DNA from 2 places in the Microbulbifer sp. GL-2 genome. Region 1 is predicted to be linked to the other one. Evidence: predicted binding sites of a transcription regulator. Region 1 holds the regulator's gene; the other holds the start of a gene.
What was found. Region 1 encodes PhoB, which activates phosphate uptake and scavenging genes when phosphate is short. Its sites were predicted from a motif close to TGTCATAAANNTGTAACA; they were not measured.
Positions count from the first base shown of each region.

Region 2: GL2_RS12930 (substrate-binding domain-containing protein) is a predicted target of PhoB. The motif match lies at 9,602-9,619, and genes of this name have one in related genera.

Region 1 is NZ_AP019807.1:1,616,710-1,632,006, reverse strand. It holds gene GL2_RS07110 (hydrogen peroxide-inducible genes activator) at 1-446, shown strand, start outside; gene recG (ATP-dependent DNA helicase RecG) at 425-2,527, shown strand; gene GL2_RS07100 (dicarboxylate/amino acid:cation symporter) at 2,539-3,858, opposite strand; gene GL2_RS07095 (chorismate lyase) at 4,015-4,599, shown strand; gene ubiA (4-hydroxybenzoate octaprenyltransferase) at 4,657-5,499, shown strand; gene phoB (phosphate regulon transcriptional regulator PhoB) at 5,609-6,313, shown strand; gene phoR (phosphate regulon sensor histidine kinase PhoR) at 6,450-7,775, shown strand; gene GL2_RS07075 (hypothetical protein) at 7,811-8,170, opposite strand; gene GL2_RS07070 (DUF938 domain-containing protein) at 8,183-8,791, opposite strand; gene yaaA (peroxide stress protein YaaA) at 8,788-9,564, opposite strand; gene GL2_RS07060 (DUF4265 domain-containing protein) at 9,718-10,197, opposite strand; gene GL2_RS07055 (M48 family metalloprotease) at 10,268-11,551, shown strand; gene GL2_RS07050 (putative porin) at 11,613-12,461, opposite strand; gene GL2_RS07045 (antibiotic biosynthesis monooxygenase) at 12,754-13,068, opposite strand; gene phoU (phosphate signaling complex protein PhoU) at 13,151-13,852, opposite strand; gene pstB (phosphate ABC transporter ATP-binding protein PstB) at 13,878-14,756, opposite strand; gene pstA (phosphate ABC transporter permease PstA) at 14,790-15,297, opposite strand, start outside.
Region 2 is NZ_AP019807.1:2,953,446-2,968,742, forward strand. It holds gene GL2_RS12880 (ABC transporter permease) at 1-62, opposite strand, end outside; gene GL2_RS12885 (ABC transporter ATP-binding protein) at 62-784, opposite strand; gene GL2_RS12890 (arylesterase) at 830-1,498, shown strand; gene ttcA (tRNA 2-thiocytidine(32) synthetase TtcA) at 1,632-2,549, shown strand; gene GL2_RS12900 (hypothetical protein) at 2,434-3,039, opposite strand; gene putP (sodium/proline symporter PutP) at 3,247-4,713, shown strand; gene GL2_RS12910 (O-acetyl-ADP-ribose deacetylase) at 4,869-5,381, shown strand; gene GL2_RS12915 (DUF962 domain-containing protein) at 5,488-5,817, shown strand; gene GL2_RS22150 (Mpo1-like protein) at 5,748-5,951, shown strand; gene GL2_RS12920 (Lrp/AsnC ligand binding domain-containing protein) at 5,999-6,484, opposite strand; gene ald (alanine dehydrogenase) at 6,684-7,829, shown strand; gene GL2_RS12930 (substrate-binding domain-containing protein) at 8,199-9,551, opposite strand; gene GL2_RS22365 (16S rRNA (uracil(1498)-N(3))-methyltransferase) at 9,861-9,971, opposite strand; partial or broken gene GL2_RS22370 (RsmE family RNA methyltransferase) at 10,100-10,528, opposite strand; gene GL2_RS12940 (6-carboxytetrahydropterin synthase) at 10,634-11,476, opposite strand; RNA gene ffs (signal recognition particle sRNA small type) at 11,606-11,702, shown strand; gene GL2_RS12950 (M2 family metallopeptidase) at 11,974-13,836, shown strand; gene GL2_RS12955 (type IV pili methyl-accepting chemotaxis transducer N-terminal domain-containing protein) at 13,951-14,730, opposite strand; gene GL2_RS12960 (hypothetical protein) at 14,776-14,994, shown strand; gene GL2_RS12965 (outer membrane protein transport protein) at 15,242-15,297, opposite strand, start outside.

The DNA.
Region 1 (15,297 bases):
TCTACGACGAGCCTTTTGTAGTGCTGATGCCCACCGGGCACCCCCTCACCAAGTTTGAGAGCATCGATCCGGAGCAACTCACAGAGGACAACGTACTATTGCTGGGTGAGGGCCACTGTTTCCGCGACCAGGTGCTCGAAGCCTGCCCACACCTGCAGCTGACCATGGAGAAGGATACCGGCGGCGGGGGTATCCGGACCGCCGCCGACGGCAGCTCGCTGGAGACCCTGCGCCACATGGTGGCCTCAGGACTGGGTATCACAGTGTTACCGCTATCCGCTGCCGCGGCATCGCAATACGCAAGCGGGTTACTGGAAACCCGCCCCTTTATCGCGCCGGGCCCACGCCGCACAGTCGCCCTGGCCTGGCGCGCCAGTTTCCCGCGCCACCGCGCCATTGACATTCTGCGTGAGGCGATCAGCCAGTGTCACCTGATCGAGCCCTGACCAGCCTTGCAGAACAACCTGTCACTGCTCTCAAAGGGGTAGGGGACAAGTTTGCCCTGGTGCTGGCCAAGCTGCACATTCACTCCCTGCAGGATCTGCTATTTCATTTACCGCTGCGCTACCAGGACCGCACCCGCATAGTGCCGGTTGCCGGGCTGACCGCAGGTATGGACGCAGTCATCGAAGGCGAAGTGACTGCCGCTGATGTCGTTTTCGGTCGACGGCGCAGTCTGGTTGTAAAATTGCAGGATATGAGTGGCAGCATCACTCTGCGGTTTTTCCATTTTTCTGCAGCGCAGAAAAACCGTTTCGCCCGCGGTGCACGCCTGCGCTGCTTTGGTGAGGCACGTCGCGGCGCCGCCGGCCTGGAGCTCTACCACCCGGAAACCGAAGTGGTGGGCAGCGAGAATGCAGCCACTGAAGAAACTCTCACCCCGGTTTACCCCCTGACCGAGGGTGTTAGCCAGGGACGCATGCGCGGACTGTTACAGCAAGCCGTAGCGCTCTTGCGCGGCGGCGCCGTCACCGAGTTACTACCCGCGGAGTTGCTACCCAAAGTATTGCGTTACCCGCTCAGGGACGCCTTGATTTACCTGCACTCACCTCCCGCCGGCACCCAGCTGGAACAGCTCGGCGCCGGTATACACCCGGCACAGCAACGCCTGGCGCTGGAGGAGTTACTCGCCCACCACTTAAGTCTGCTGGAGCTGCGTCGCAATAGCGCCAGGGTTGCTGCACCGCCGCTGCCGGTAAACGAATCCCTGGAGAGGGACTTTCTCTCGCGCCTGCCATTCTCACTCACCGGGGCACAGCAGCGGGTATGTGAGGAAATCTCCGAAGATCTCACCCTGAACAGCCCTATGATGCGCCTTTTGCAGGGAGATGTCGGTGCCGGTAAGACCCTGGTGGCAGCCATGGCCGCGCTCAAGGGCATCGGTGCAGGGGCCCAGGTTGCCGTAATGGCGCCCACGGAGATTCTTGCAGAGCAACACAGAGTCAACTTCTGTAACTGGCTCGAACCTCTCGGAATACAAGTGGCCCAACTGACCGGCAGTCTAAAGGCCGCTGAGCGGCGCGAGCAGCTGGCAAAAGTAGCCAGCGGTGAAGCACAACTGGTGGTTGGCACCCATGCGCTTTTCCAGGAGGAGGTGACTTTCCACAACCTGGTGCTGGTGATTATCGATGAGCAGCACCGCTTTGGTGTACGTCAGCGCCTGGAGCTTCGTGAAAAAGGCGCCGCCAGCGGTGCCACCGGTCGGTTACAGCCCCACCAGTTGATCATGACCGCAACTCCGATTCCACGCACCCTGGCCATGTCGGCCTTTGCCGATCTGGACTGCTCAATCATTGATGAGCTTCCGCCGGGAAGACAGCCCATCAATACCGTGGCAATTTCCAATGATCGTCGTGACCAGGTGATGGAGCGGGTGCACAGTGCCATTGCCGAGGGCCGCCAAGCCTATTGGGTCTGCACCCTGATTGAAGAATCAGAGAGTCTGCAGGCACAGGCAGCAGAATCTACCGCCGAGGAACTGGCAGAGATGCTGGATGGCGTGCGTGTGGCCCTGGTACACGGGCGTCTTAAAGCGGAGCAGAAAGAGCAGGTAATGAGCGCTTTCAAGGCAGGTGAAGTGGATCTGTTAGTAGCGACCACCGTGATCGAGGTAGGGGTGGATGTGCCCAATGCCAGTTTGATGATTATCGAAAATCCTGAGCGGCTCGGCTTGGCCCAGCTGCACCAGCTGCGCGGTCGCGTGGGGCGCGGCTCCATCGCCAGCCACTGTGTGCTGCTCTATGGCACCCCCTTATCGCAAAATGGGCGCGCACGCTTGCAGGCGCTGCGCCAACACAGTGATGGTTTTGCTATTGCCGAGGAAGACCTGCGCCTGCGCGGGCCGGGGGAAATCCTCGGCACCCGCCAGACTGGGGAGATCCAGCACCGCATAGCCGACCTGCAGAGAGATGCCGAGCTGCTGCCACAGGTGCAGAGGATTGCCACATCCCCAGCGCTGGATCAGGAGATGCGAAGCCAGCTGATTAAGCGCTGGCTGCAGAACAAGCCCCGTTTTGCCGAGGCTTGATGAAAGGCGCCTCAGTGGGCGCCAACGGTACTCTGGTTATCGTTGATACTCACGCTCTTGTAGTTGGAATCGTAATAAGTCTCTTCATCCAAAGCGCCTTCACTTTTTGCCACCACACTACTCACCACCGCATCGCCAGTAATATTCACCGCAGTGCGCACCATATCCAGCAAGCGGTCGACGCCGATCACGATAGCAATCCCCTCCAGTGGCAGACCCACCTGCTGCAGCACCATACCGAGCATAATCAGGCCGACACCGGGCACCCCGGCGGTACCGATAGAAGCCAGAGTCGCTGTAAGAATCACTGTCAGGTATCCCGTCAGACCAATATCCACACCGAAGAACTGAGCAATAAAGACGGTCGCCACCCCCTGCATAATCGCCGTGCCATCCATATTGATCGTGGCGCCCAGGGGAACAGTAAAGGCAGCGATCTTGTTGTCCACACCGAGGCGCTTCTCTACAGTCGACAGGGTCACCGGTATCGTGGCTGCGGATGACGCGGTGCTAAAGGCGAATACCATGGTGGACCACATTTTCTTCAGCAGCTCCAGTGGGTTTAGGCCACTCAACAACTTCAACAGTATTGAGTAAGTGCCCAAGGCGTGGAGCAGCAGGGCACCCAGCACGACCAGGAAATATTTCCCTAGCTGCAGTAAACCTGCAAATCCCAGGTCGGCAAAGGTTTTCGCCAGCAGAGCAAAAACTCCGTAAGGAGCAAACACCATCAGCACACCCACCATACGCAGTACGACAGCATTGAGGTCATTGAAGAAAGCTGCAATACGCTGGCCCGGCTCGCCACAGCGGGAAATCGCATAGCCCATCAGCAGGGCAAATACGATAATCTGCAGCATATTGCCTTCAGCCATAGCCGCTACTGGATTCGTGGGGAAAATGTTCACCAGCACTTCGGAAAGCGGTGGGGATTCCTTTGGCTGATAAGCCTCGGTGGCTTCTGCCGCGGTTTCGCTCACACCAACACCAGGTTGGAATATCAATGCCAGACACAGAGCCAAGGTAATAGCGATAGCCGTGGTCAGCATATAGAGCAAAACAGTTTTACCCGCCAGCGGCCCGATACGGCTGCCCTCAGACAGTGCACATGCGCCACTAATCAGAGAAACTAGTACCAGTGGTACCACCATCAGCTTCAGCGAGGCAATAAAGATTCGACCGATTATGTCGAACAGCCCTTCGGTCAGATATAGGTTAATGGCGGTGGTTGCACCCTCGCCGAGCAGCTGGCTCATGTTCAGGAAATTGAACAAGCACCCCAGCAGAATGCCAGCAATCATCCCCAGCAGAATTTTTGTAGTCAGCCCCATAACAAGCTTCTCTTTATGGATTCGTTATAGATTCGTTGTTTTCATTAAAGAGGGCACTATATCCACTGGCGCCTCGGGGAGCAAAAGTGCAACAGGGTGAGGCCAGCCGCCAGCGGGCGAGGTACAATACGATTTTCCCAGACTGCGGAGTTATCGTTGCACCAATCTCCATTTGTACCCACCGGCGATTGGCGTGGGCAACCTCTAGAGCCAACACTACCCCAACCTCCCGAATCACTGCTGCCGTGGCTGGAGTATCCGGGATCACTGACGGCCGCCCTGAAACAACAGAGCGGGGGGGATTTTCGTGTACAAGTGCTCTTTCAGGGCTGGCAGCTCCCCCTTGCCGAAGAATGTCTCACCCTCAAACTACACGAGCACAGTCGCGCCCTGGTGCGGGAAGTTTTGTTGTATGGCCGAGGCCAACCCTGGGTCTATGCGCGCAGTGTACTGCCGATGCGCAGTCTGCAAGGCAAGTCACGCAATTTGCGCAGCCTGGACGATCGCCCATTGGGAGAGTTACTGTTCAGTGAACCGGGTATCCATCGAGGCGATATTCAATTTAATCGCCTGCAGCGCAACCCCAAGATTCAGCTGGAACCTCTCTGCAGCGAGAATGAAAATGCCTGGGGGCGCCGCTCTACTTTCTGGCTGCGGGGTAAACCTTTACTGGTGGCTGAGACTTTTCTCTCGAGCTTCCAACCCGAGACCCCACCTATGGCCAACGCAGTCACTAACTAGACACCAGGAGAGTCCACCGTGATCAGCCAACAGATTGCCACCCGCTGGCCCTCAATCATGCCCTACTGGCAGCTGGCCCGTATGGACAAGCCCATTGGCTCCCTGTTACTGCTGTGGCCCACTTGGGCGGCACTGTGGCTCGCTGCAGGTGGTTGGCCAGGACTGCACTTGCTGACTGTATTCACCCTTGGGGTGATACTAATGCGAGCAGCCGGCTGCGCTGTAAACGATTTTGCCGATCGCGAAATCGATGGCAAGGTAAAACGCACTGTAGCGCGGCCGCTGGCCACTGGCAGTATCCCCCCAAAAGCAGCGCTCGGTCTTTTCGCTGGGCTCAGCCTGGCAGCCTTCGGGTTGGTACTAACGACCAACCAGTTAACCATTCTCCTTTCCCTGCCAGCCCTGGCCCTGGCCTTCTGCTATCCCTTTGCCAAGCGCCATACCCACCTGCCACAAGTGGTTCTGGGTGCCGCATTCAGCATGGGGATCCCCATGGCTTTCGCCGCAGTAACTGGCGAAATCCCACCTCAGGCCTGGCTTCTCTATGTTGCCAATTTGCTTTGGACCCTTTGTTACGACACTTTTTACGCAATGGTGGATCGGGATGACGATCTGAAAATCGGGGTCAAATCCACGGCAATCCTGTTTGGCGAGATGGACAAGGCGATGACTGCAACCCTGCAGCTACTCGTGCTAATGGCGCTGCTGCTTATTGGCCAGCGCTTTGATTTGGGGGGCATTTACCACCTTTCCCTGGTCGTTGTGGCCGCACTGTTCACCTACCAGCAGTGGTTGATACGCGAGCGAAAGAGAGAGGCTTGCTTTCAAGCGTTTATCAATAACAACTGGGTGGGGTTGGCGATATTTGCCGGAATTTCCCTGCATTATGTGCTGCATTAGGCAAAGACTGGGGGACAGGAAGTAACCGTCATATATTTGTCATATAAATGCCGTTTAATCCCCGGCCATAACCGGGAAATCCTGACAACAGAGCGGGTATGGCAGGCAAATGCACAGTAAAACGATCCTGATTGTCGATGACGAAGCCCCTGTACGCGATATGCTGCGGGTCGCTCTGGAAATGGCTGACTATCGCTGCCTCGAAGCGGAAAATGCCCAGGAGGCCCACGCCCTGGTCATAGATGAAAAGCCGGACCTGATCTTACTCGATTGGATGCTGCCGGATGTCTCCGGTGTCGAGTTGGCCCGGCGCCTCAAGCGTGATGAACTGACTACTTCAGTACCTATCATCATGCTCACCGCCAAGGGCGAAGAAGACAATAAAATCAAGGCCTTAGAGACCGGCGCTGACGATTATATCACCAAACCTTTCTCCCCCAGAGAGCTGGTCGCACGCCTTAAAGCGGTGCTGCGTCGCGCCGGACCAGCCACCCCGGAGGATCCCCTGAGCGCAGGCAACCTGGTGCTGGACCCACTCAGTCATCGGGTCACCATCAAGGGACAACCTGTAGATATGGGACCCACCGAATTCCGCCTGCTGACCTTTTTCCTCTCCCACCAGGAGCGCGCCTACACCCGCACCCAATTGCTGGACCACGTCTGGGGCGGCAATGTATATGTCGAGGAGCGCACCGTGGACGTACATATCCGTCGGCTGCGTAAGGCCCTGACAATGGACGGTCACGACCGCTATATCCAGACAGTACGCGGCACTGGCTACCGATTTTCTGTGCAAACTGTCGAAAAAGTGTGACAATTCACAAAGATCGGCACTGACTCCCACGGGAACCCTCGGTCATATTTGAAAGCTGCAGGTTTCCAAGATGTATTGAGTGCGAAAGGCTGCTAAACAAACCCTTTCGCCGTCCGTCAGGTAACACGGCAACGCTATGTTGGATCGCAGTATTGGCGAATTTTCACGTTTTGTAATTATCTCCCTGGGCTGCACCATTCTTGGGTTCACCTCAGGCAATTGGTCACTCGCCCTGATAGCGGGCCTGGCCGCCTACCTAATATCTTTATTGTGGCAACAGCAGCGTTTCAACCGCTGGTTGGCCAACGGCCGGCGCGGGCCCGCGCCAACGGCCTTCGGCATCTGGGGCGAAATCTACGACGATTTTTATCGCATGCAGCGCCGCCACCGCCGCGAGAAACAAAAACTCCACGCCATGCTGCGCCGAGTGCAGGATAGCACCGGCGCCCTGCGTGAGGGTATAGTCGCACTGGAAAACGGCGATCACCTGGCTTGGTGGAACCCAGCTGCCGGAGAGCTCCTCGGCCTGCAGGCCAGCGATAGCGGGCAATCCCTGGTTAACTTTGTGCGCGATCCCGGCTTTGTCAGCTATATGCACAGCGAGGATACCGACTCACAGGAACCCCTGACCCTACCCGCTCCAGGTAATGAGACACTGCGCCTGCAGCTGGAGGTGACCCGTTACGGAAAGGATGAAGCGCTGGTTATCGTTCGCGATATCACCCGCCTGCACAACCTTGAGCAGATGCGTCGTGACTTTGTCGCCAATGTTTCTCATGAGTTACGCACCCCCCTGACAGTTATCGCTGGTTACCTGGAAACCCTTCAGGGCAGCGATATGGCTCCGCCTGCATGGCAACGTCCTCTGGCACAAATGGGAGAGCAGGCCTCCCGTATGACCACCCTGGTCAATGATTTATTACTTCTGGCACGCCTTGAGACTTCGGAGCGCACAGGCGACGACATGCCAGTGGATGTGCAGGAGCTGATGGAACGGGTCGCACGCGAGGCGCGCAGCTTCAGCGGCGGCCGCCACCAGATAGAAGTGCACAGCGAAACCCACAACTGTATTTGCGGCGATGCCAGCGAGCTGTACAGTGCCTTCGCCAACCTGGTGCTGAACGCAGTGAAGTACAGCCCTGAAGAGGGGGAAATCAAACTGCGCTGGTGGCAGGACAGCCTGGGGGGACACTTTAGTGTCGAGGACCGAGGTATCGGCATAGATCCAATGCATATTCCGCGCCTGACAGAGCGCTTCTACCGGGTAGATCCCGGCCGCTCGCGGGACAGCGGCGGCACCGGTCTGGGGCTGGCGATCGTGAAGCATGTATTACTGCGCCACGATGGAGAGATGAGTGTTGAAAGCACTCCCGCCCAGGGCAGCACTTTCACTTTGCACTTCCCACAACAAAAGGTGGCAGGCAAAGTGGAGAAAACACCTGAGGTAGTGGCGGGCACCTGACACCGCCTTATCCGGGCTCCTAAGCTGAGGCAGGACTATTCAAATTCCTCCAGCCTTATCTGCTCTCCGTTCTTTGTATAGGTGCTCTCATCCTCATCATTGACCCGGTTGCTCTCGCGACGCAGGATGAGGTGGTGCAACTGCAGATCACCATCACGCAGCAGCAGATGCTCATTGCCCTCATCATCTGTAGGCAGGGGCCTGGTGCCTAACAAGGCATCACGCAACGCACGTAGACGGGACACATCCTTGTAGCGGTTCAGATCATTGGAAAGACGCATTTTCATGCGCTCGCTCTCATGAAGAGCGGCCGCAGTTTCACGATATTTGGCAAAAAAGAACACGGCGCCTATGGCAAAGGCCACAATTACTGTCACTTCAAACCACGCAGGCATATCTACTCCTTATTATTTATTATCGTTTTTACGCCAGACCACCAATTGGTTGTTGGCCGGCAGGTAATTGAGTTCTTCGCGTTGCATCCCGGCATCGTCGGCAAGTTTATCCAACCACTCCAGATCGCGGATGCCACTAGCTGGGTCGCGCTCCTTGAGCCAGAGGTCAAAATCGGCATTACTCGGCCCGACAAAAACCCCATCAATTTTCATTGGGCCATAGACAATCAATTGCCCACCGGGTTGCAGGACAGAGTGCAACTTATGGAAAAAGCGCTGCACCGAGCCCCTCGACATAATATGTAGGGTGTTAGCAGTGAAGACCGTATCCACATTGAGCTCAGGCCAGTCTTTGTCAACATCCAGGGCAAGCGGCGGCCTCAGGTTTTGTGCGGGCTGCTTCTCCAGCCAGGCGCGAACCCCCGGTAACATATCCACACGTTCCGAAGTCTGCCAGGTCAGCTGGGGCAATTGTGGAGCAAAGTAAACCGCATGCTGTCCAGTGCCACTACCAACTTCCAGTACTTTCCGGCTATTGGCCAACAGGCGCCGGAGATGCCCCAGGATCGGCTCCCGGTTGCGTACGCAGGAGGGTGCATCCGGCAGGAGAGACTCGCTCATTGCGCCTCGTCCCGGGTAAATATCCAGTCTCTCTCACTGGACATTTCAGGGTTGAATTCATAGCCCGCCACATCGAAACCCTTGAGCTGCTCTGCTTTTTTAACCCGCTGGTCGATGGCCCAACGACTCATCATGCCCCGCGCCTTCTTGGCGAAAAAGCTGATCATTTTGTATTCCCCGTTTTTCAGGTCCTTAAAGTGCGGGGTGATTATCTCGGCATCGAGCTCTTTGGGTTTAACCGATTTAAAGTACTCGTTGGAGGCAAGATTCACTAATTCACGGCTTTTCAGGCTGTGTAACTGCTTATTAAGAGCCTCTGTGATTTGCTTTCCCCAGAACTCGTACAGGTTTTTACCGCGGGAATTTTCAAACTTGGTTCCCATTTCCAGGCGGTAAGGCTGCATCAGGTCCATGGGGCGCAAAAGGCCATAGAGCCCCGACAGCATACGCAAGTGTTTCTGCGCATAATTGAAATCCCGCTTAGCCATAGACTGGGCATCGAGGCCGGTATAAACATCGCCCTTAAAAGCGAGTAGGGCGGGGCGTGAATTCCGGACCGTAAAAGGCCGCTTCCACGCCTGGAAACGGTCGTAATTCAAGATACCGAGCTTGTCGGAAACTATCATCCGACTGGAAATCTGTTGCGGACTGAGTTCGCGCAGCTCCTTGATCAGTGCTGCAGACTCCTTGAGAAAATCCGGCTGGGTAGTTTCCAGTTCGGGGATTTCGCTTTCGTAGTCCAGCGTTTTCGCTGGAGAAATCACAATTAACATCGGATGCCTTACGTTCTTCTTCTGCCTGGCCACCGGTACCGTGATCTCTCACTACCAGTGACATTCAACACCAGTCATGACCCTGGATATGTCTTGGGGTTTCGCCAGGAGCTGCACTCACCACGCTACTACCTTAAGCTGTCACAAACGCAGTTATTCCGGCTTTAAAATATCCTGCCACCAGTTCAGCGGCGTCTGGCCATCCTTGGGATCATACACATTACCGTAATACCAGACGCTATTGGCTCCATCGCAAGCACCGTTAAGAAGCTTCTCGATCTTGTCGAAGCCACAGCTGACATGGATGCTGTAAACCAGCATACGCGGAACTTCCAGGTCCAATTCACCTCCAAGTTTCTCCAGTTGCGGGGTTAATTTATCAGAAAGCTCTGCGCTGTCAGCGCGGCAAAATACCCGAATCGCCAGGTTGCCGGAACGCTTTACCAGTTCGAACTGCTGGGTGTCCTTGTCCACCTTGATGCTATCGCCACTAGCAATGCCTTTGATAAATGCGGGCGAGCGTACCAGCTGACAACTGTCGTCCTCGTTGATGCGCACCTGAAGGCGCTCCACCACCGGCTCGCCATCCGGATTGGTACCCGCAAACAACTCGATTACCTGTAGTGCTGTCATAACCTCTCTTTCCCGGACTGTGTACAATGGGTGATCGTTAAATACCCAGCATTATACAGGGAGGCAGGCAATGATCTCGCGCAACCAGACTTTATTCGCCGCTGCGGCGTTTGTAGCAACCTCTGTGCTCAGCGGTTGCGTCGTCAACCCAGTGACCGGAGAACAGCAATTCTCACTGGTCTCCCCCCAGCAGGAGTTGAACCTGGGACAGCAGCAATACCCTATCAACCAACAGCAACAGGGTGGAAAGTACACCATAGACCCCAGTCTGCAGGACTATGTGAACCGGGTTGGACAAAAGCTGGCACGGGTTTCCGACCAGCCCCAGTTACCTTATGAGTTCGTTGTGCTCAACAATTCCGTGCCCAACGCCTGGGCACTACCCGGCGGTAAGATTGCCATTAACCGTGGTTTGCTGGTGTTGCTGGATGATGAGGCAGAATTGGCCGCGGTATTGGGCCACGAAATCGTACACGCCGCCGCACGGCACTCCGCTACCGCTATGTCCCAGCAGCAAGTGCTGGGCGCAGGGCTTGCAGTCCTGGGCGCCGCAACAAAAGACACCGCCTACGCAGACCTGATTTCCAGCGGCAGCCAACTGGGTGGCTCAGCTTATATCGCGCGCTACGGTCGCGGCAATGAATTACAGTCCGATGAATATGGGATGAAATATATGGCCGCTGCCGGCTATGATCCCCAGGGGGCGGTTCGCCTGCAGCGTAAGTTTGTCCAGCTCTCCAACAGTCGCCAAACCAATGGTCTTGAAGCACTCTTCGCCAGCCATCCCCCTTCGCAATCCCGTATCAGTGCCAATATTGAACACAGTAAATCACTACCCAAGGGCGTAACCAATCGAGATGCCTATCAAAAGGCCATAGCCCAGTTAAAGCGCGATGCAGATGCCTACAAAAATTATGATGATGCGATGAAGGCGGCGAGTAAAAAGCAGTATGACAGCGCGCTAACCTTGGTCCGTAAGGCACAAAAGCAGCAACCTAAGGAAGCTGCTTTCTTTGCTCTGGAAGGCGACCTGTTGGCGCAGAAGAAACAATACTCGAACGCCCACAAAGCCTATGACCGTGCAGTGCAGAAAAACCCAGCCCTATTTTCTCACTGGCTAAAACGCGGAATGGCGAGTACACAACTCAAGAACTACACATCTGCCGAGCGAGACTTAAGCCGCTCCCTTCGCTACCTGGATACCGCCTATGCGCATTACTATCTGGGTGAAGTCTATGAGAAACAGGGTAATGCACAGGATGCATTAAAGCATTATCAAACTGCGACAAAAGCGGGAGGGGAAATTGGCACTAAGGCGCAGGCAAGAATACTGGCGCTGACAAGAAAAAGTTAAAACTAGGAACCAAAACAACAAATAAAAAAGGCTACCGGAGGTAGCCCTTTTTGACTCTAGTTTATAGCTGTACAGTCAGTCCAACTTGATATATATCGTAGTCAACATTATCACTCTCGGTATCGGAGGCATAACCTATCTCAACAGCAACATTGCGGTTGAGGTAGTGATTCACTCCCAGGCTGTAACGATCAGCTTCGTCAAAAGTAAATGCAACTGAGGTGCGCTGAGTAAAGAAGTACTCTGTGCCCAGAGACCAGAAATCATCATCTGGAGCCCCCCAGATGTAGATGTCATCGTCAAAGTCGTGCTTAGTATATTGCAATTCTGCAGTTAGATACTGTTCACCACCCAGGTGCATGAAGTACTTGGAAGACAGTGTACCACTGTCCAGCTCCTCATCTATACTCAGATTAAAACCAATATAATTATTGCCACTTAACTGGTGGTTGTAGCGCATATCCAAAGAAAACTCATTATCGCTATCATTATCGATATGATTCAGAGTTACCAGGAAATCAGGAGTAAACAAGTACCCTATAGATTGATAGTCTACATTTCCTTCCCATAGATTTAAAATACCCGCGCCAAATACAAGGCCATTCGATGCAAAGTATTCACCACCTGCTGAGAAAGTGTCTAGGTCAAAGCTACCACTATTGTAGTGACGGTAACCCCCATAAATATTGCTGACCTTATTGATATATTCAAACTCTTTCAGCGGCCCCAGGGTTTCCTTCTGACCAAAGAAATAGGTCGTACTAGCTGTGAATCGATCCTCATCCAAATCAAAAAAATCATAATCATAATCTGTATTAGCGTAATGGAGCTTCGTAATAGAATTGTATTCCTCAGCACCAGCAGTAGCCGCGAAAAGTATCAGGGGAAGAGCAGCAAGCTTGAATCTCATATCAAAATCCTTCGTTAACGTTGGGATCCAAATTGGGCAGCGGATTGTAACAAAAGTTTTTTAGTTCGCAACAACAGCAAATTACAAAAATTCAGTTAACTATTTTTTTGCGGCAAGTTGAATAAAACAGGTGGCTGAATTGACTGGAACAAAAAGATAAAAATACTTGTAATGCAGCGTAATAATTAACTGAAAAAACAAATCACAAAAAATAATATAATTTTATATTTTTTTAATTCTTATCAGCCACACTGGCTTTATTCAGCTTACATTCAGTTTGGATTCACTAATATTAATCCAAGCTAAAATTAACAACCCATTGCGGATCTTCAAATTCACCCAATGAACGAATTTCGACGAAGGGGGCAACACTACGAATGATTTTTTCGATCTCCACTGAATGCTGTGCCTGCATTGCACCCCTATCGTCCTTACAACGCCAAGTGGCAACAGCAAGCAACTTTCTTGGATCATCAATTTTCCGGTGAAGTTCCGTTCCCATCGCGCCGGGATATTGCTGAATTAACCTGGACGCCCGTACCCAGGCCTCTGCATATTCCTCAGCACTGAATCCCTCTTTAATATGAACTTCGAAAATATATTTCATCGCTTCTTCTCAGGACGCCCGAGCTGGAAAAACCTGCAATAAAAAAGGCCGCTTAATGCGACCTTTATAGCAGACTGGAAGTTCAAGACTTCCGCAGATTTTTTTCATGGCCGTGGCGGATATCCGCACCTTCCACCAAATAAACTACCTGCTCACAAATATTCTTCGCATGGTCGCCAATACGCTCCAGTGAACGCAGCGCCCAAAGCACGTTGATCACTCGCGAAATACTGCGCGGGTCTTCCATCATATAGGTAACCAGCTCGCGCACCGCGGTGCGGTAATCCATATCTACCTGCTCATCTTCCGCCAGGGTACGCAGAGCCGATTCCACATCAAAACGAGTATAGGCATCCAAGGCGTCGTTAAGCATTTTGCGTACAGCATTGGCGATATGGCGTATTTCAGTATAGCCGCGCGGCGAGGTACCTTCATCAGTGAGGGCGATGGCCATTTTTGCCACCTTGCAGGCCTCATCACCGATGCGCTCGAGGTCGCGGGCGATACGGGTTACCGACATCACCATACGCAAATCTGAAGCAGCGGGCTGGCGCTTGGCGATAATCAAAGTTGCGTGCTCGTCGAGGGCCATCTCACTTTTATCGATCTCCTCTTCGACACGCAGGACTTCCTCGGCCAGCTGGCTATCGGCATTGGACAAAGCGTCTACCGCATCGGCTACCTGGCGGGCGACCATGCCGCCCATTTCCAACATCTCGGTCTTGATACTCTCCAGATCTTCGTTGAATTGACGGGAGATATGCTGATCGAAGTGCATTTCCATAGTGATCCCTCGGGGCAAGACCGACTCAGCCGAAGCGGCCGGTGATATAGGCTTCGGTTAATTCGTGCTCGGGGTTGGTGAACACGGTTTCGGTATCGTTAACTTCGACAAGTTTCCCCAGGTGGAAGTAAGCCGTGCGCTGGCTGACCCGTGCCGCCTGCTGCATCGAGTGGGTAACGATGGCGATAGTGTAGTTCTCGCGCAGCTCGTCGATCAGCTCCTCAATACGAGCGGTGGCTATAGGGTCCAGAGCCGAGCAGGGCTCGTCCATCAAAATTACCTCTGGGCTCACGGCAATGGCACGGGCAATACACAAGCGCTGTTGCTGACCACCAGAGAGACCGGTACCCGGTTTATCCAAACGGTCTTTCACCTCACCCCAGAGACCCGCACGGCGCAGGCTGCTCTCTACAATTTCATCCAGATCGGCGCGACGACTGGCAATACCATGGATCTTTGGGCCATAGGCGACGTTTTCATAAATTGTCTTGGGGAAAGGGTTGGGCTTCTGGAACACCATGCCCACCCGAGCGCGCAGGGGCACTACGTCTACCTTGGGACCGTAAATAGGATCGCCATCCAGGCTCAACTCACCTTCAACACGACACCCTTCAATAGTGTCGTTCATACGGTTAAGACAGCGCAGAAAGGTGGATTTACCACAGCCTGAAGGGCCTATCATGGCCACCACTTCATTGCGGCCAATATCCAGGCTGACAGAATGGATGGCCTGGGCTTCGCCATAATAGACATCAACGTTGCGCATACGCAGTTTGGCGGTGTCACAGAAGGGCTGGCCCACGGTTTTCCGCACTTCAGCACTCGCTGCAATCTGCCCGCCAGTCAGTTCGGATTGCGCCGCTTCAGTAGTGCGCTCCGCGGCATCCAGGGTCATGGTACTCATAAAAAATCCCGCTTTCTGTTAATCCGCGCTGTATTACCAGCGGCGCTCAAGTTTCTTGCGCAGCAAGACCGCGCTGGCATTCATCACAATCAATACACTCAACAGCACCATAATTGCCGCCGAGGTGCGTTCAACAAAGGCACGCTCCGGGCTATCTGCCCACAGGAAAATCTGTACAGGCAGCACTGTGGCGGGGTCAGTCACCCCGGACGGTACATCGACAATAAAGGCCACCATACCGATCATCAACAGGGGGGCTGTTTCCCCCAGCGCCTGGGCCATGCCGATAATCGCACCGGTGAGCATGCCCGGCATCGCCAGTGGCAGCACATGGTGGAAAACCACCTGCATACGCGAGGCCCCCATGCCCATAGCCGCTTCACGGATAGAGGGTGGCACCGCCTTCAGCGCCGCACGGCTGGAAATAATAATCGTTGGCAAGGTCATCAAGGTCAGCACTAGGCCACCGACCAAAGGTGCCGAACGGGGCAACTCAAAGAAATTGATAAAGATCGCCAGACCCAACAGACCAAAAACAATA
Region 2 (15,297 bases), 1.3 Mb from region 1:
CTGGCGATCAGGGCCAGCTCGCCTCCGCGCCAGTCCCTGAAAAGCAGTCGCAGTGGCAGCATCAGGCGGATACCTCTGACAGGTTGTCGTCACCGGTGAGGGAGTCGTAGGACTCTACTGCGCCCGCGGACATGCGCAGGTGGGTGGCGCAGCGCTCTGCCAGGCGTTGTTCATGGGTCACTAACACCAGGGTGGTGTTGGATTCGGCGTTGAGTTTGAATAACAGGTCGATGATCTTGGCGCCGTTGCCGGCATCGAGGCTGCCGGTGGGCTCGTCGGCGAAGAGAATCGCATCGTCGCCGCTAAAGCTGGCAAATGCCCTGGCAATGGCGACCCGCTGCTGTTCTCCACCGGAGAGTTGGCGCGGATAGTGGCCCAGGCGGTGCTCCAGTCCGACTTTGGCCAGGAACGCCTCTGCGCGTTTTGCTGCACCCCGCTCTCCGCGCAACTCACTGGGCAGCATGACATTTTCAAGTGCGGTTAGACCGGGCAATAACTGGAAGGTCTGGAATACAAAACCCACACAGCGGGCACGTATGGCAGCACGCTGCTCTTCGTCTAAGGCGGTTATTTCTTCACCGGCCAGCCAGATTTTACCCTCACTGGGCTTGTCCAATCCGGCGAGCAGGCCGAGTAGTGTGGATTTTCCGGAACCTGAGGCACCGGTCACAGCCAGGCTCTCCCCGCGAGCCAGTTGCAGGGAGATATTGTTTAATAGGGTCAATGGCCCTTCGCTGGTGGAGACCCTGTGATACAGGTTTTCTGCCTTGAGAATGGCGGACATACTGTGTTCCCTATACGGATGCGCGAATTTTTTGGAGAGTATGACATGACGACAGCCTTTTTTCGGCAGTTGGCGGCTCAATTCAGCTTGATGTTGTTGCTGTTTGTCCCTGTCGGGGTTGCCCAGGCGGACACCTCGGAGACCCTGCTGGTGTTGGGGGACAGCATCAGTGCGGCCTACGGTATTAATGAGGAGCAGGGCTGGGTGCAGTTATTGCGAGAGCGCCTGCAGGAAAAAGGCAAGAAGGTTCGGGTGGTCAATGCCAGTATCAGTGGTGAGACTACTTCCGGTGGGTTGACCCGCCTGCCGCGACTGATGCAGGAATATAGCCCACGCTGGCTAATTGTGGAGCTGGGCGGAAATGACGGCCTGCGAGGTTACCCGCCGCAAACCTTACAGCGTAACTTGATGGAAATGGTGAAGCTGGCCAAGAACTCTGGTGCGGAGGTGCTGCTGCTGGGTATGCGTATCCCGCCCAATTATGGACGCGCCTACACCAATGCATTTGCCGCCGTCTATCCAAAGGTGGCGAAATCTGAGCAGGTGGGACTGGTGCCTTTCTTTCTGGAAACTGTGGCACTTGAGGATGGCGCCATGCAATCGGATGGTATCCACCCCACGGCTAAGGCTCAACCAGCACTGCTGGAGCATGTGTGGCCCTGTGTTGAGTCACTGCTGGCGGATACAGTGGAGGGGGAGTCGTGTACTCCGTGATCGAAATGCGTACAATCGCGCCCCCAGGATAGGGAAAGCCAGCGCCAGGCCATTGGTCACCAGTGGTAGTGGTTGCAGCTGGATCCCCAGATTTGTAACCGGTCAGCGGTACTGAACTAGTTAGAGAGACACCATGTCCGAAGTGGAAAACCGCCGCGAGCGGCTCGAATTCAACAAGCTGCAGAAGCGCCTTCGCCGCCATGTGGGCCGTGCTATCGCCGATTTCAATATGATTGAAGAGGGCGACAAAATTATGGTTTGCCTGTCCGGCGGTAAGGATTCCTATGCCATGCTGGATATCCTGCTAAACCTGCAAAAAACCGCACCGGTCAATTTTGAACTGGTAGCGGTGAATATGGACCAGAAACAGCCGGGTTTTCCCGAGCATATCCTACCGGAATATTTGCGCTCCCTGGGTGTGCCCCACCATATCGTGGAGAAAGACACCTACTCGGTGGTGCAGGAGGTAATACCTGAGGGTAAGACTACCTGTAGCCTCTGTTCACGCCTGCGCCGTGGCACCCTTTACGGCTTTGCCGAAGAGATTGGAGCCACCAAAGTGGCCTTGGGCCACCACAAGGACGATATCGTCGAGACCTTGTTCCTGAATATGTTTTACGGTGGCCGCCTCAAGGCGATGCCCCCTAAATTGCGTGCTGATGATGGGCGCAATATTGTGATTCGCCCGCTGGCTTATTGCCGGGAGGAAGATATCGCCCGCTACGCGGCTTTCAAGGAGTTTCCGATCATTCCCTGTAATCTCTGCGGTAGTCAGGAGAATCTGCAGAGGCAGGCGATCAAGCAGATGTTGCGAGAGTGGGACAATAAATTCCCCGGGCGCAGCGAAAATATCTTCGCTGCAATAACGCGCGTATCTCCGTCGCAATTAGCAGACAGGGATCTGTATGATTTTGAAAGCCTGGAGCTGGACCGCTCTATGCCGTCGACTGCCGAGCGTCCTGATCATTTAATTCAGCGCCAGGTGAATTCCTGGGAGCCGGAGGATGCGCGGGAGGTTGCCCCCCAGCATATCGAGGCGCTGAATCTGTAGGATCTGCACCGCTGACCAGCTGGGCGTAACTGCATTCAAAGTCGCGCGTGGTGGCACTGGGCCCATGGTGGAAGTGCTGGTGCCACAGCCGTGCCATTTTCGCCACGTCATTGGTTTCCGGCTCGGGGATCTTGTGGATATCCGCCGAGCGGTATACCAGCCAGGCGATAGCTGTGGCATAGCGCAGGTTGGTGGTCAGCTCACTGTGGGGGTGATCGAGAAAATCCCGCTGGCTGGCCAGACCCCGTACCTTTGAGGCCAGGGCCGGGTGACCAATCAGGTAGTCGTCCCAGATCTCCCGGTGAGTGTGTGGTTGGATTTGGTAGATGCCCAATCCATGGCGCCGTCCCTGCTTGAGGTGAAAGCCAAGCTGCGACTCCTGTGCAGCAGTGCCGAGCAGGAGGTTTTCCATGCCCTGGCTCCAGGCTCTCAGGTGTTTGAGGGTCGGACGGATAACCTGGAGGCGCAATTCGTCCAGACAGATGCCCATAGTGTTGTCTTTTTTTCTGTGGCTGTCCTGAATATTTAGTTTGCGGATTGAGTCGACGCCACCTGTTGGGTAGATTTAGGCGCAATAAACATAACAATTTTTGAAGTGGTACCGATCCTGTAGCTCATTTTGCCCAAAAAGCGAGCAGTGAGTCGCAGTAATAGCCCTATCCTGGTGCCACTCCACCTTGAGTAGAAGGAACCCCACATGCCCGCACAGTGGCTCGTTGCCCTTACCTTTGTCGCTTACCTGGCTTTAATCCTGGTGATTGGCATTTACGCCTATATGCGCACCAAAAATGCCAGCGATTACTTCCTCGGTGGCCGCTCTCTACCCCCCGCCGTTGCGGCGCTGTCTGCCGGTGCTTCAGATATGAGCGGTTGGTTACTCTTGGGCTTGCCCGGCGCTGCTTATGCAGCGGGTTTATCTGCGGGTTGGATTGCCATAGGGCTTTTTTCCGGTATCGTTTTGAGCTGGGTCAGCATGGGGCGCCGCCTGCGTATCTATACCTATGAGCTCGATGATTCCCTGACAGTGCCCGCTTACCTGGATCGTCGCTTCAAAATGGGGCATCCCTATCTGCGCACTATTTGCGCCATTTTCATTTTGTTGTTTTTCCTCTTTTATGTGGCCTCAGGCTTGATTGCCGGTGGCAAGCTATTTGAGACAGTGTTTGGTTGGGACTACCACTATGCGGTGGTTATTGGCGCTGTTGCGGTAATTTCCTACACATTGTTTGGTGGCTTCCTGGCGGTATCCTGGACTGATGTGTTCCAGGGTTTACTGATGAGCGTTGCCTTGATTGCTGTGCCTTGGGTAGTTATCTCCGGTCAGGGAGGTTTAACCGCCAGCTGGGCTCAGCTTCAAGCACAGCAGCCGCAGTTAACGCATTGGCTGATTGATGGCAGTGGCCAGGCTTTGGGGCTGGTGGCCATTCTCAGTTCCCTGGCCTGGGGACTGGGCTACTTTGGCCAGCCTCATATTCTGGCGCGATTTATGGCTGTGCGTAGCTCGGACGATGTTCCTGCGGCGGCAACCGTAGCTGCTGTTTGGTCCCTGATTGGTTTCCTCGGTGCCATGGCGGTGGGCCTTTTTGCCCACTTGCAGATGCAGCAGGGGTTGCCCGATGGCGAAACGGTATTTATGGAGCTGGTGCAAGTGCTGTTCCATCCGATTGTTGCCGGTGTACTGCTGGCAGCGATTTTATCCGCCATTATGAGTACTGCAGATTCGCAATTGCTGGTGTCTTCTGCAGCGTTGGCAGAAGATATTTACCATGTCTGGTTTGGGCGCAAGACCAGTCCGGAAGCCATGGTTAAAGTGGGGCGTTGGGCCGTTGTGGGGCTTTCCCTGATTGCCGTATGGATTGCCATGGACCCGGATTCCAAGGTCCTGGATGTGGTGAGTTATGCCTGGGCCGGGCTGGGTGCCGCTTTTGGTCCGACACTGTTAATCAGTCTCTACTGGTCGAGGATGACCGGTAGCGGCGCTATTGCCGGGGTTACTGTCGGTGGAGTCACAGTGGTGATCTGGGAGCAGCTCTCCGGTGGCATCTTCGATGTTTACGAATTGCTGCCAGGCTTTATTTTCTCAGCAGCTGCTATCGTCATAGTTAGCGTACTGACGAAATGCCCGGAAGCCGTGGCCTCCCAGCATAAAAAGTTGCTGGGATAAGCCCGGAGGGTTTGCACTTAAGGCCTTCTTTTAAGGGGGTTGGGTGCAAGACGACAGCTGCGCAAAGGGCGCGCCTGTGGCAAGGGCGCGACTGTTGTGAGGCGAAAAGGATTTCCATCCGCAGCGATTATTCCAATAGCGGTTGGAGATACTGAGTGATCAAAGTTCATCTCGGTGATATCACGCGATTGAACGTCGATGTCATCGTCAATGCCGCCAATGCCCACTTACTCGGTGGTGGCGGTGTCGACGGAGCCATTCACCGTGCCGCGGGCCCCAATCTTCTGGAGGCCTGCCGCAGTATCGGGGGTTGTCCCGCCGGTGAGGTCCGTGCCACCAGTGCTTTCTCAATCCCTGTCAAACGTATCTACCACACAGTTGGGCCTGTCTGGCGCGGTGGCCGTTTGGGCGAGCCGGAACTGCTGTCGAGCTGCTACCGCCAGTGCCTGACGTTGGCGCGGCGGGAGAGTATGCGCTCCATTGCCTTCCCTGCCATCAGTTGTGGTGTCTATGATTATCCCCCTCGGTTGGCGGTGGAAATAGCTGTTGAACAGGTGCAGCAACACCTGGAAAAAGACGGCGAACCACAGAGCATCGTATTTTGTTGTTTTGATGCGGAGATGGCTGAGCTCTATCACGCTCAGTTAGATGCCTACGTGCGGCGTTAATCGCTTATTTTGGCTCAACGCCTGATACTTTCGGCCATTGATTAGGGCGGGGGTGTCGAGGATGATAAGTTTCCTGACAATAACACTATAAGAAAAGGAGATTGTCATGCGCAGTGCTCAGCAGTGGTTTGCCGAATACGGTGAGAGTCACCAGAACCCCATTAATAAATCGATTCACTGGATCGCGGTACCGGTAATCTATGCAACTGTTGCCGGCCTTCTGTGGGATATCCCGCAGTTACAGTTTATGGCGGCACTCCCATGGCTGAATTGGGCTGTGGTAATCACAGTGCCGGTGCTGCTATTTTACTTTGCCCTTTCCTTCCCAATTGGCCTGGGTATGACCGCGCTGACGGTAGTCTGTTTATGGGGTGGTCAGTGGCGGAACGCCTGGGTGTTCCCGTGTGGCAGACGGCACTGGGACTGTTCGTGGTGATGTGGGTTTTTCAGTTTGTCGGCCACCATATCGAGGGAAAAAAGCCCTCCTTTTTTAAAGATGTCCAATTTTTGCTGATTGGTCCAGCCTGGGTAATAGGCTTTGTTTATCGCAAGTTGGGTATTCAATACTAAGCCGGTTCAGTGGGAGGGCGACTGGCTTGTCGCCCTCGTCGTGGATGTTAGCGGTTGTAGTGAACCGGTACCTCCAGGGTCTCTTTTACTTCCTCCATCACCACATAGCTGGTGCACTCCTGCACCTCCGGTAAAGTCAGTAAGGTTTCGCCATAAAACCTGCGATAGGCACTCATATCCGCAACCCGAGCCTTAATCAGGTAATCAAAGTTTCCGGAGACCAGATAGCACTCCTGTACCTCTGGCAGCGCTGCAACGGCATTACGAAACTCTTCAAAGGCGTCTTGGGCGGAGCGATTCAGGCGGATCTGTACAAACACTACCAGCGCTGCATCCAGAAACTCCGGATTGATCAGGGCCGTATAGCCTTGGATAACCCCCTCGCTTTCCAGCCGTTTCACCCGTTCTACACAGGGTGTAGCAGTTAATCCGACTTGACGAGCCAGTTCCGCATAGCTGGTGCGGCCATTTTTTTGCAGGACCCGCAGTATATTGCGATCCACTGTGTTGAGCTCTCCCGCGCGTTTACGCATACCTCTGCTTCCTCTGTAGGCGATCAGCTTAAAAAATGGACTTATCACTAACTTTACTAGTTGATTCCACTAGTTTGATAAAAAATCTCATATAAATCCACTCACAAAGTGGTCCTATACTGGGGAAAACACAGAAATTAGGCGTGGCTCCAGCCTTTGTGCGGAGATTGCGCCAGATACAGAGACCGAGGAGCAGAAAATGTTGATTGGCGTCCCTAAAGAGATCAAAAACCACGAGTATCGTATTGGCCTGACGCCGTCGAGTGTTCGCGAACTGGTCGGCCATGGCCACCAGGTCATCGTACAGAAGGATGGTGGTACAGCAATCGGCTTTACCGATGAAATGTACGAGCAGGCCGGGGCCAAGATTATTGATACTCCGCAAGAAATTTTTGCCACTGCCGATATGATCGTCAAGGTAAAAGAGCCGCAGCCGAATGAATGTGAAATGCTGCGTCCTGGACAGGTTCTATACACCTACCTGCACTTGGCTCCAGATCCCAAGCAGACTGAGCTGCTGGTGAAGTCTGGTGCTACCTGTATCGCTTACGAGACTGTTACCGACCGCTTTGGCGGCCTGCCGCTGCTGGCCCCGATGTCTGAAGTGGCTGGTCGTATGTCTGTGCAGTGTGGCGCGCACCACCTGGAAAAAGCCCAGGGTGGCCTCGGTGTATTGCTGGGTGGTGTACCCGGTGTAGCTCCTGCCAAGGTTCTGATTATTGGTGGTGGTGTTGTTGGTACCAATGCGGCCAAGATGGCGCTGGGTATGGGTGCCGATGTAACCATTCTGGATCGCTCCTTGCCGCGCCTGCGCCAGCTGGATGATATTTTCGGTGGCGCTGTACGTACCGAGTACTCCACTAATGATGCGATTGAAAAACACGCGCTGGAAGCGGATCTGGTCGTTGGTGCTGTACTGATTCCGGGTGCCGCGGCTCCGAAGCTGCTGACTCGCGATATTATCAGCCGCATGAAGAAAGGTGCTGTGGTAGCAGACGTTGCTATCGATCAGGGCGGGTGCTTCGAGACCTCCAAAGCCACCACTCACCAGGAGCCCACTTATGTAGTGGATGGTGTTGTGCACTACTGTGTGGCCAATATGCCCGGTGGTGTAGCCCGTACCTCTACTATGGCTCTGAATAATGCCACCCTGCCATATGCTGTGGCCTTGGCAAACAAAGGCGCCAAGCAAGCGTTACTGGATGATGCCAACCTGCTGGAAGGTCTGAATGTCCACGCTGGCATGGTGACTTACGAAGCAGTTGCCGATGTGCTGGGTTATGAGTTTGTAGATCCCAAGCTGGCCCTGCAAAAAGTTGCCGAGTCGGAAGAAGCGGTAGCCTGATTATTAGCGGCTGTCATACAGCCGCTTTTAAAAACAAGCTGCAATGCGCTTGTTATTTGGGAGTTTTCCCCGGAGCGCTCTTTGGCGTTCCTCTCTGTGAGACCTGGTGGCTCCCAAGCCATCAGTTGATAGCCGCGTATTTACGCGGCTTTTTTATTGCTGAGCCCATTATTTCTGACCTGCTTACACTCACAATACTTTTACTATGTGCTCATAGAGCTGTCTGATGTTTACAGAAAGCCCGTTTTTTCTGTATCTAAGGCGTTAGCTATGTGGGGAAAACAGGAAGCCCATCAAGGCACTTCCCGTCACATTTCCAAGTCCCACGTTATGGTTATTCCTTCCCTGCAAATCAGCGGAGCTTTCAAATCACAGTAACCAAACCTCAACTCGACGATTTTTAATCTTGCTAGTGGAATTGTTGGATGCAATCGGCAGGTAGGCACCGAAGCCTTGGACTGGTGCAGTGTTGATCTTGTGATGGCGAAGGGCAGATCGAACGGTTACGGCGCGCAGCTTGGACAAAATCACTGAACGTTCTGGGCTCGCTTTTTCGTCACCAAAGCCGATCAGCAACAAGCGACGCTCACGATTCTCGGATTTTTGCATATAGCTCGCCAGTCTTTGAATATCCTGTTGTGCTTTGTTGTCCAGAGTGGCGCTACCTTCAGAGAAGCGGAAATTAATACTCAAGCGCTCCGCTTTTTCAGTCAGGTCCAGGTACTCTTTTGGGCCCTCACGCAAGCCCTCGGGTTTGACCCCGATGGGAGTCTGGGCAACAAACCCGGTGGATTTTACCTGCTCTTGGCCCGGTTCACTCTGTACAAAGCGCAGAAATTCTTCGGCAAGCGGTTTTGTCGAATAAACCGGGGTATACAAAAACAGGCGGCGTGATAGCGGGTAATCTTCCGTTGCTACGGTTAAGTGCTCAGGTGCCTGGGGCTGGGTGTCTTCGTCAGAGACAGCGATTGCCCTGGATTGTCGTATTGATGGCAGCCCGACAAAGCCAATGCCATAGGGATCTGCGGCAACCAAATCAGAGAGTTGGTCATTGGATTCAAAGCGCTTTGCGCTGTCGATCAACGTGTGGTTTTTTCCAAGCACCAGGCTGTTAAAGGTATCCCAGGTTCCAGATTGGTTATCGCGGGCATAGACATTGATTCGACCTTTGCCTCCGCCGAGCTGGGACCAGTTGGAGATTTTTCCCGAGAAAATTGAGGCGATCTGCTGCAGCGTCAACTTTTGGATGGGGTTGTCGGGATGCACAATGATTGCCAGGCCGTCGATAGCAATGACATGCTCTGCGCGGCTGCTACGCATATTTCCCAGGTTAGAAAGTGCTGTAAATTCTGTTTCCTTGATTGGTCTGGAAGCCATGGCAATGTCCGTTTGGGACTGTTTAAGCCCTTTGAAACCTGTGCTTGAGCCGTGTGCAGCAATATCGACAAAGATAGTGTGGCTGCCGGTGCCTGCTTGTACACGGAATTCATTAGCGGTGCCTAGGGGGATCACACGGATGTTCTGGGCATTTTTTGCTGAAAGGTAGTCGCGAATCAAGTTGGGTGCTAACTGCGCGCCGATGGTATTTGAGCCACGTAGGGTAAACAGCAGGCCGGAAGTGTTGGAGTCAAAAGCAGGTAAGTCGGCGGATGTTATTGGAGAAAATACCAGTCCCAGCAAAAGTAACAAGGAACAGAAAAGTCGGTGTAAGAACAGGTGCATAAGAACTCGCCCGTAGGGAAGAAAAACGAGGCCGCAAAATATGTCTTGTTTATTACAAAATGATGAAATCTTAGTGAATAAAGTGTGCAAATGTCTCAGTCATTGGTTCTATGCACTATGTGGAAGGAATTATCGGGTGGAATTTTGAAATTGTAAGGTAAGCGGGGTTAAAGATGTGTAACAGGGATCAGAGTGCCGGGCTGACTATTTAGATAAAAAGTTTGAAATTAAGGGGATTGGCAGCTGGCGGGCAGACCAAATACCTTCAATCCGGATTGCTGGAATCCTGACCCGGTCAACCGTGAAAGACTAATGCGCTGGGAAAAGGCGGCTTACCAGTACCGGTAGTGCAGTCTCTACTCGCAAAATACGGGCTCCCAAGTGTACGGAATGAAAGCCGGCCTCTTGTAATTTTTCCACTTCGTAGGGAATAAAGCCACCCTCGGGGCCAATCGCCAGGGTGGTTGCCTTATCGATATCGACCGGGCAGGCCTCCCCCCCACCGGGTGGGCAACCATTTTCACCGTATCGGCAGATAACTCAGGCAGCTCATCTTCCACAAAGGGTTTAAAGCGTTTTCGCAAGATGATCTCTGGCATCTGGGTATCGACGGCCTGCTCAAGCCCTAGCAGACACTGCTCAGACAGTTTGTCCGGCTCCAGCCAGGGGGTTTGCCAATAGGACTTTTCTACACGGTAACTATTGAGAAGAACCAGTTTTTTTACACCCAGAGCAGTAATATGCTGAATAATCCGCTTTAACATTTTTGGGCGCGGCAATGCCAGAATCAGGGTGAGTGGCAATGGTGGTGGAGGATTGCTTTGTAACTCTACTCTGAGCTCAACCTGCTGATCTGTAAGAGCGATGATTTCACCAAAACCGATTTCACCATTGAGCAATCCAACACGCAATTGCTGCCCTGGGGCGGCCCGGTGGACCTTAACGATATGCTCCAACCTGCGGTCTGAGAGGCGCACATGAGTGGAGTCGATGAAATCAGTTTCCTGTAAAACAATCAGGTTCAAAATCTGCCAACCTTTGCTGTGTATAGAGACGGGTTCTGCTTTGCCGTATGCAAAAGGTCATCGCTGGGCGGAGGCGATTGCCCCTTTACCCAAACCTTCGTAGGCGCGCACGGTGATTGTTTTTCCGGGCGCCTCATTGGCCAGGGTGTTGGCAATATATTGGGCCAGCTGCTCTACGGTGGTATCGCAGTCGATAACCTCGCAACAGCGCGAGGGAAGTTCCAGGGTGAAATCACCTTGTTGAGCCCGATAGGCGAAGCTCAAAGTCTTCTTTTCTTCTATGCGCAAATCCTCGCGGGTTCCCAGATAAATATCTTCCCAGCGCTTTGCCCATTGCTGCTCCAATTGCTGGTCGCGTTCACCATCAGTAAAAATCTGGATGCGGGATCGGTGGCCGTGTGCGATTCGCTGACAATTGCCCTGGTGTTTTTTTAGGCCATGGCTGTAGTGATAGAAGGCATCTTTTATTTTTTCATCTTCAAAGGAGAGCTTGAGTTGCTCGACGCTGGTGGGAAAGGAGCTGGCCAGTTGTTTTACGCTCCAACGTGCTACTGAGTCCCCATTTATAGTGCCAGCCTCAACCAGTGCAAAAGCTTGTTCCGGGCCGGAAACAGAAATCTGCTCGCCACTTGCCAGCTGCCAAGTGAGTGATATTTGCCCGCTCTCATTGGTAAGAGTTAGTCCAGGGGCTAGGGTGGGGACCAGAAGGCGGTGGTCGAGTTGGTCATCAAGCCAGTGGCGCAGAGTCTTTTTTACGATACCAAAGTCGCAAACCATGCCCTGATGATCGAGAGCGCCCTCAAGGGTGGCATTGGCCAGCCATGTCTCTCCTACCAGGCCGCGCTGGAAGTCCAGGTAGCTGAAATCAACATTGGTTAAATTATCGACAAACAGGTGCATGGGTAACTCTATTGCATGGGGTAAGATAGTAGTCGTCCATTATAACCTGTTAATAGGGCTGGAACTTGCGCCTTTATGCCTCTATAATCGCGCCCTCTTCGGATGCACCGAAGATCGTTGTGGCGGCCCTTCCGGTCCCCTCGCAATGAACAGCTGTGAACTCCGCCAGGCCCGGAAGGGAGCAACGGTAGCAGTGGTATCATGTGCCGAGGGTGTGCTGGTTGGGCTGCCTCCAATTTCTCCCCACTTTTCTTGCATCCTTTACTGCTCTATTCAAAGCCCTCCTTATCTGTTTTACGACCCGGCTTCTAAGCGTGCTGCCCTGTGCCTGTGATTTTTACAGTAGTCCCCGTATTTTCCGCCAAATATACCTAAAAAAAAGGGATTTTGTGTCGATCTGGGCCTAACGGCGGCAGCGCCATCGCTGAAATAGCGATGCTTATGCTATAAACGGCGACAATTATAACCAGGCCCAATAATGATTATTTGAGGGGAAGATGAAAAAAGTTGCTCTAGCCCTTGCGACTGCCGTGGCACTCTCTGCTTGCGATAGTGGTCAGCAGACGTCGAAAACTGTTGGTGTGGCGCAGGCCACTGCGGAAAGTCCGGCAGCGGAACAAAGCCAGTTAACAGCGAAAGACGCCCAGGCTTTTTTGGATAATGCCCAGGCCCGCCTGGAGAAAATGGGACAGGAGATGAGTCATGCTGCATGGCTGGCATCAACCTATATCAACATGGATTCCCAGTACGTTGAGGCTTTGGCATCAGAGCGTTACACCACCCTGGCTGTAGAGCTGGCCTCTGAAGCGGCCAAGTTCAACAACCTGGAGCTGGATGCGGATACCCGCCGCCAGCTGACCATGCTCAAACAGGGGCTGGTATTCCCGGCTCCCAAAGACCCGGCATTAACTTCAGAGTTGGCCCAGATCGGCTCGAAGATGCAAGGTATGTATGGCGCTGGCAAATACTGCCGCAAGGAGTCCGGTGCTGAGAAGTGCTATACCCTGACCGAGATGGGGCAGGTGATGGCTAAAAATCGCGACCCGGAACTGCTTAAGGATCTCTGGGTTGGATGGCGCAAAGTGTCTCCTCCCATGAAGCCGCTGTATGAGCGCCAGGTTGAGATTGGCAATGCCGGCACTAAAGAGCTGGGTTACGACAACCTGAGTGTTTTCTGGCGCTCCAAGTACGATATGGAGCCGGATGCCTTTGCTGCTGATATGGATGCCCAGTGGGGCAAAGTGAAGCCTTTGTACGAAGCATTACATTGCCATGTGCGCGCCAAGCTCAACGAACACTATGGTGATGAAGTGGTGCCTTCTCAGGGCAAAATCCCCGCTCACCTGCTCGGCAATATGTGGGCGCAGGAATGGGGTAATGTCTATGAGCTGGTCAAGGATGAGGACATGCAGGCGCCCTATGACCTGACCCAGCTGGTTGTTGACTCGGGAATGAGTGAGCAGGATATGGTAAAAGTCGGTGAGAAGTTCTTTACCTCTCTCGGTTTTGAGCCGCTGCCGGAGACCTTCTGGGAACGTTCTCAGTTTACCCAGCCCCGTGATCGCGATGTGGTCTGTCACGCCAGCGCCTGGAATATGGATGGCCAGGACGACATCCGTATCAAGATGTGTATCAATAAAACCGGTGAAGATCTGGTCACAATTCACCATGAGCTCGGCCATAACTTTTACCAGCGTATTTATAAGGATCAGCCTTTCCTCTATAAGGAAGGTGCCAACGACGGTTTTCATGAAGCCGTGGGCGATACCATCGCACTATCTATCACTCCGAAATACCTCAAAGAAATCGGCTTGATGAACGAAGTGCCGGATGAAAGTAAGGATATTGGCTACCTGATGCAGCAAGCGCTGGATAAGATTGCCTTCCTGCCATTCGGTTTGCTGGTAGACAAGTGGCGCTGGCAGGTATTCAACGGTGAAGTGCAACCGTCTGATTACAATAAGGCTTGGTGGAAGCTGCGCGAGGAATATCAAGGTATTGAGGCTCCAGTAGAGCGCTCCGAGGCAAACTTTGATCCGGGCGCCAAATACCACATCCCAGGCAATACTCCTTATGCTCGCTACTTCCTGGCGCGTATCCAGCAGTTCCAATTCCACCGTGCGCTCTGCGAAGCTGCTGGAGAAACTGGACCGTTGCACCGTTGCTCCATCTACAAAAATAGTGCGGCAGGAGAGAAGTTGCGCACCATGTTGGCTATGGGTGCAAGCAAGCCCTGGCCGGATGCGATGGAAGCCCTGACTGGCCAGCGAGACCTGGATGCTTCTGCGATTATCGATTATTTCCAACCTCTGATGGCCTACCTGGAAGAGCAAAACCAGGGTCGCCAGTGCGGCTGGTAATTTGATAGTTATCCAATAGCTCGTTAGCGCACCAACGATAAAAGGGGAGTTTTACTCCCCTTTTATCGTTTTACGAAGGCTTCTACACCGCTTTCTTTCAAATACATCCCATTCTTATAAAAGGGCGCTTGAATCCAATAATTTGGCGTATTGTTCTGTAACAACATCCATGTTGCGCAGCATCAAATCAGTAGTCCCTGTAATCACCTGAATCTGACGCTTCTCAGATATTTTCATCTCCCCCTCGAATCCGCGGCTTGCATAATTCAGGTGGTCCCGAGCTTTGCGGAGATTGTAGGTGATTTCTGGTGTGTTAAGCGGACTGTCCAGAAGTTGGTTTAAGCGGTTAGTGTACTCAGCAAGATCCTGTTGCAGTCCGCTGCTGGCATTATCCTGGGAAATTTCCCAGAGTTTAGCTGCATAGTTCTTGGCTATGCGTTGGGATAGCATACGTTGGCGACCAGCTATATTGATTAACTCTGCACTGTTGTGTTGTGCAAGTAGCTGGAGCTTTACAACATAAGCGTGCGTATCAGACAAGAGCGTATTGCTTTGTTCAAAGAGTCTGGTGGCGCTTTCCTTGCTGACAGGTTGCAGGGTGATCTGTTCGAATTTTTCCCATTCCTTTTGCACCTTCATTAATTGGCCTTTAATTTTTGCTGCGCCTTGAAAGGTATTTAGTTTTTCGTGGTTTCGCCTGAACTCCTGGAGGGACCTTGAAAAGACTTTTTCGTGACGTTCCGCACTGGGTTGTATTCCCCGAAGGATATAAGCCTGAGTGATACGTTGAGACAGCATTCGTTGCCGGCCAGCTATATTGATGGCATCTCCCATGGTGAAGGCCGAAATATCCAAGCTTAAGAGTAACAAAAAAAATACTGCTGTTAACTTCATGATTTTACTTTTACTGTTTGATGTTTTATCAGTTTGGATTTGATTTTGATTGAGCTGGACTTGAGGTGTAATTCAGGTTTGGCTGGCAATGGCCAAACGGCACTCTTAATTTACTGGCTCTTTTTGCAGTTTTTCATGGTTGCTGGGTCCAGGGTGAAATTCCTTACTGTTACTATTTTGTTTGGTGTCTTGTTCCTCTTCGTGGTCAAAGCTAAGAAAGAGGGGCATTTTAGAGGTCGCTTTTCATTAGGAATTGCTGGTTAAATTTAATCGACAAATGAAATTATTGGTGTTGGTTTTTTGGGTTAAGCAGAATTTTGAATTTAATTAACTTGAGGGGGATTTATAGCAAATTTGCCCTGACGGTTATCTACCCCTTTTTTTTTAGGTGGGGGCTGTGGTGGTATAGCCGAGGCTTTGAGGAAGCTTGAAGAGGGTGTTTTTTGTTGACCTGTAAACAAAAAAGGCCCTACCGGAGGTAGAGCCTTTTTTGTCGTGGGGGGCTTACTAATTAGAAGCGATAGTTTATAGCTGCACTGAACAGCCAAGCCTCTGTTTTGGTAGTTC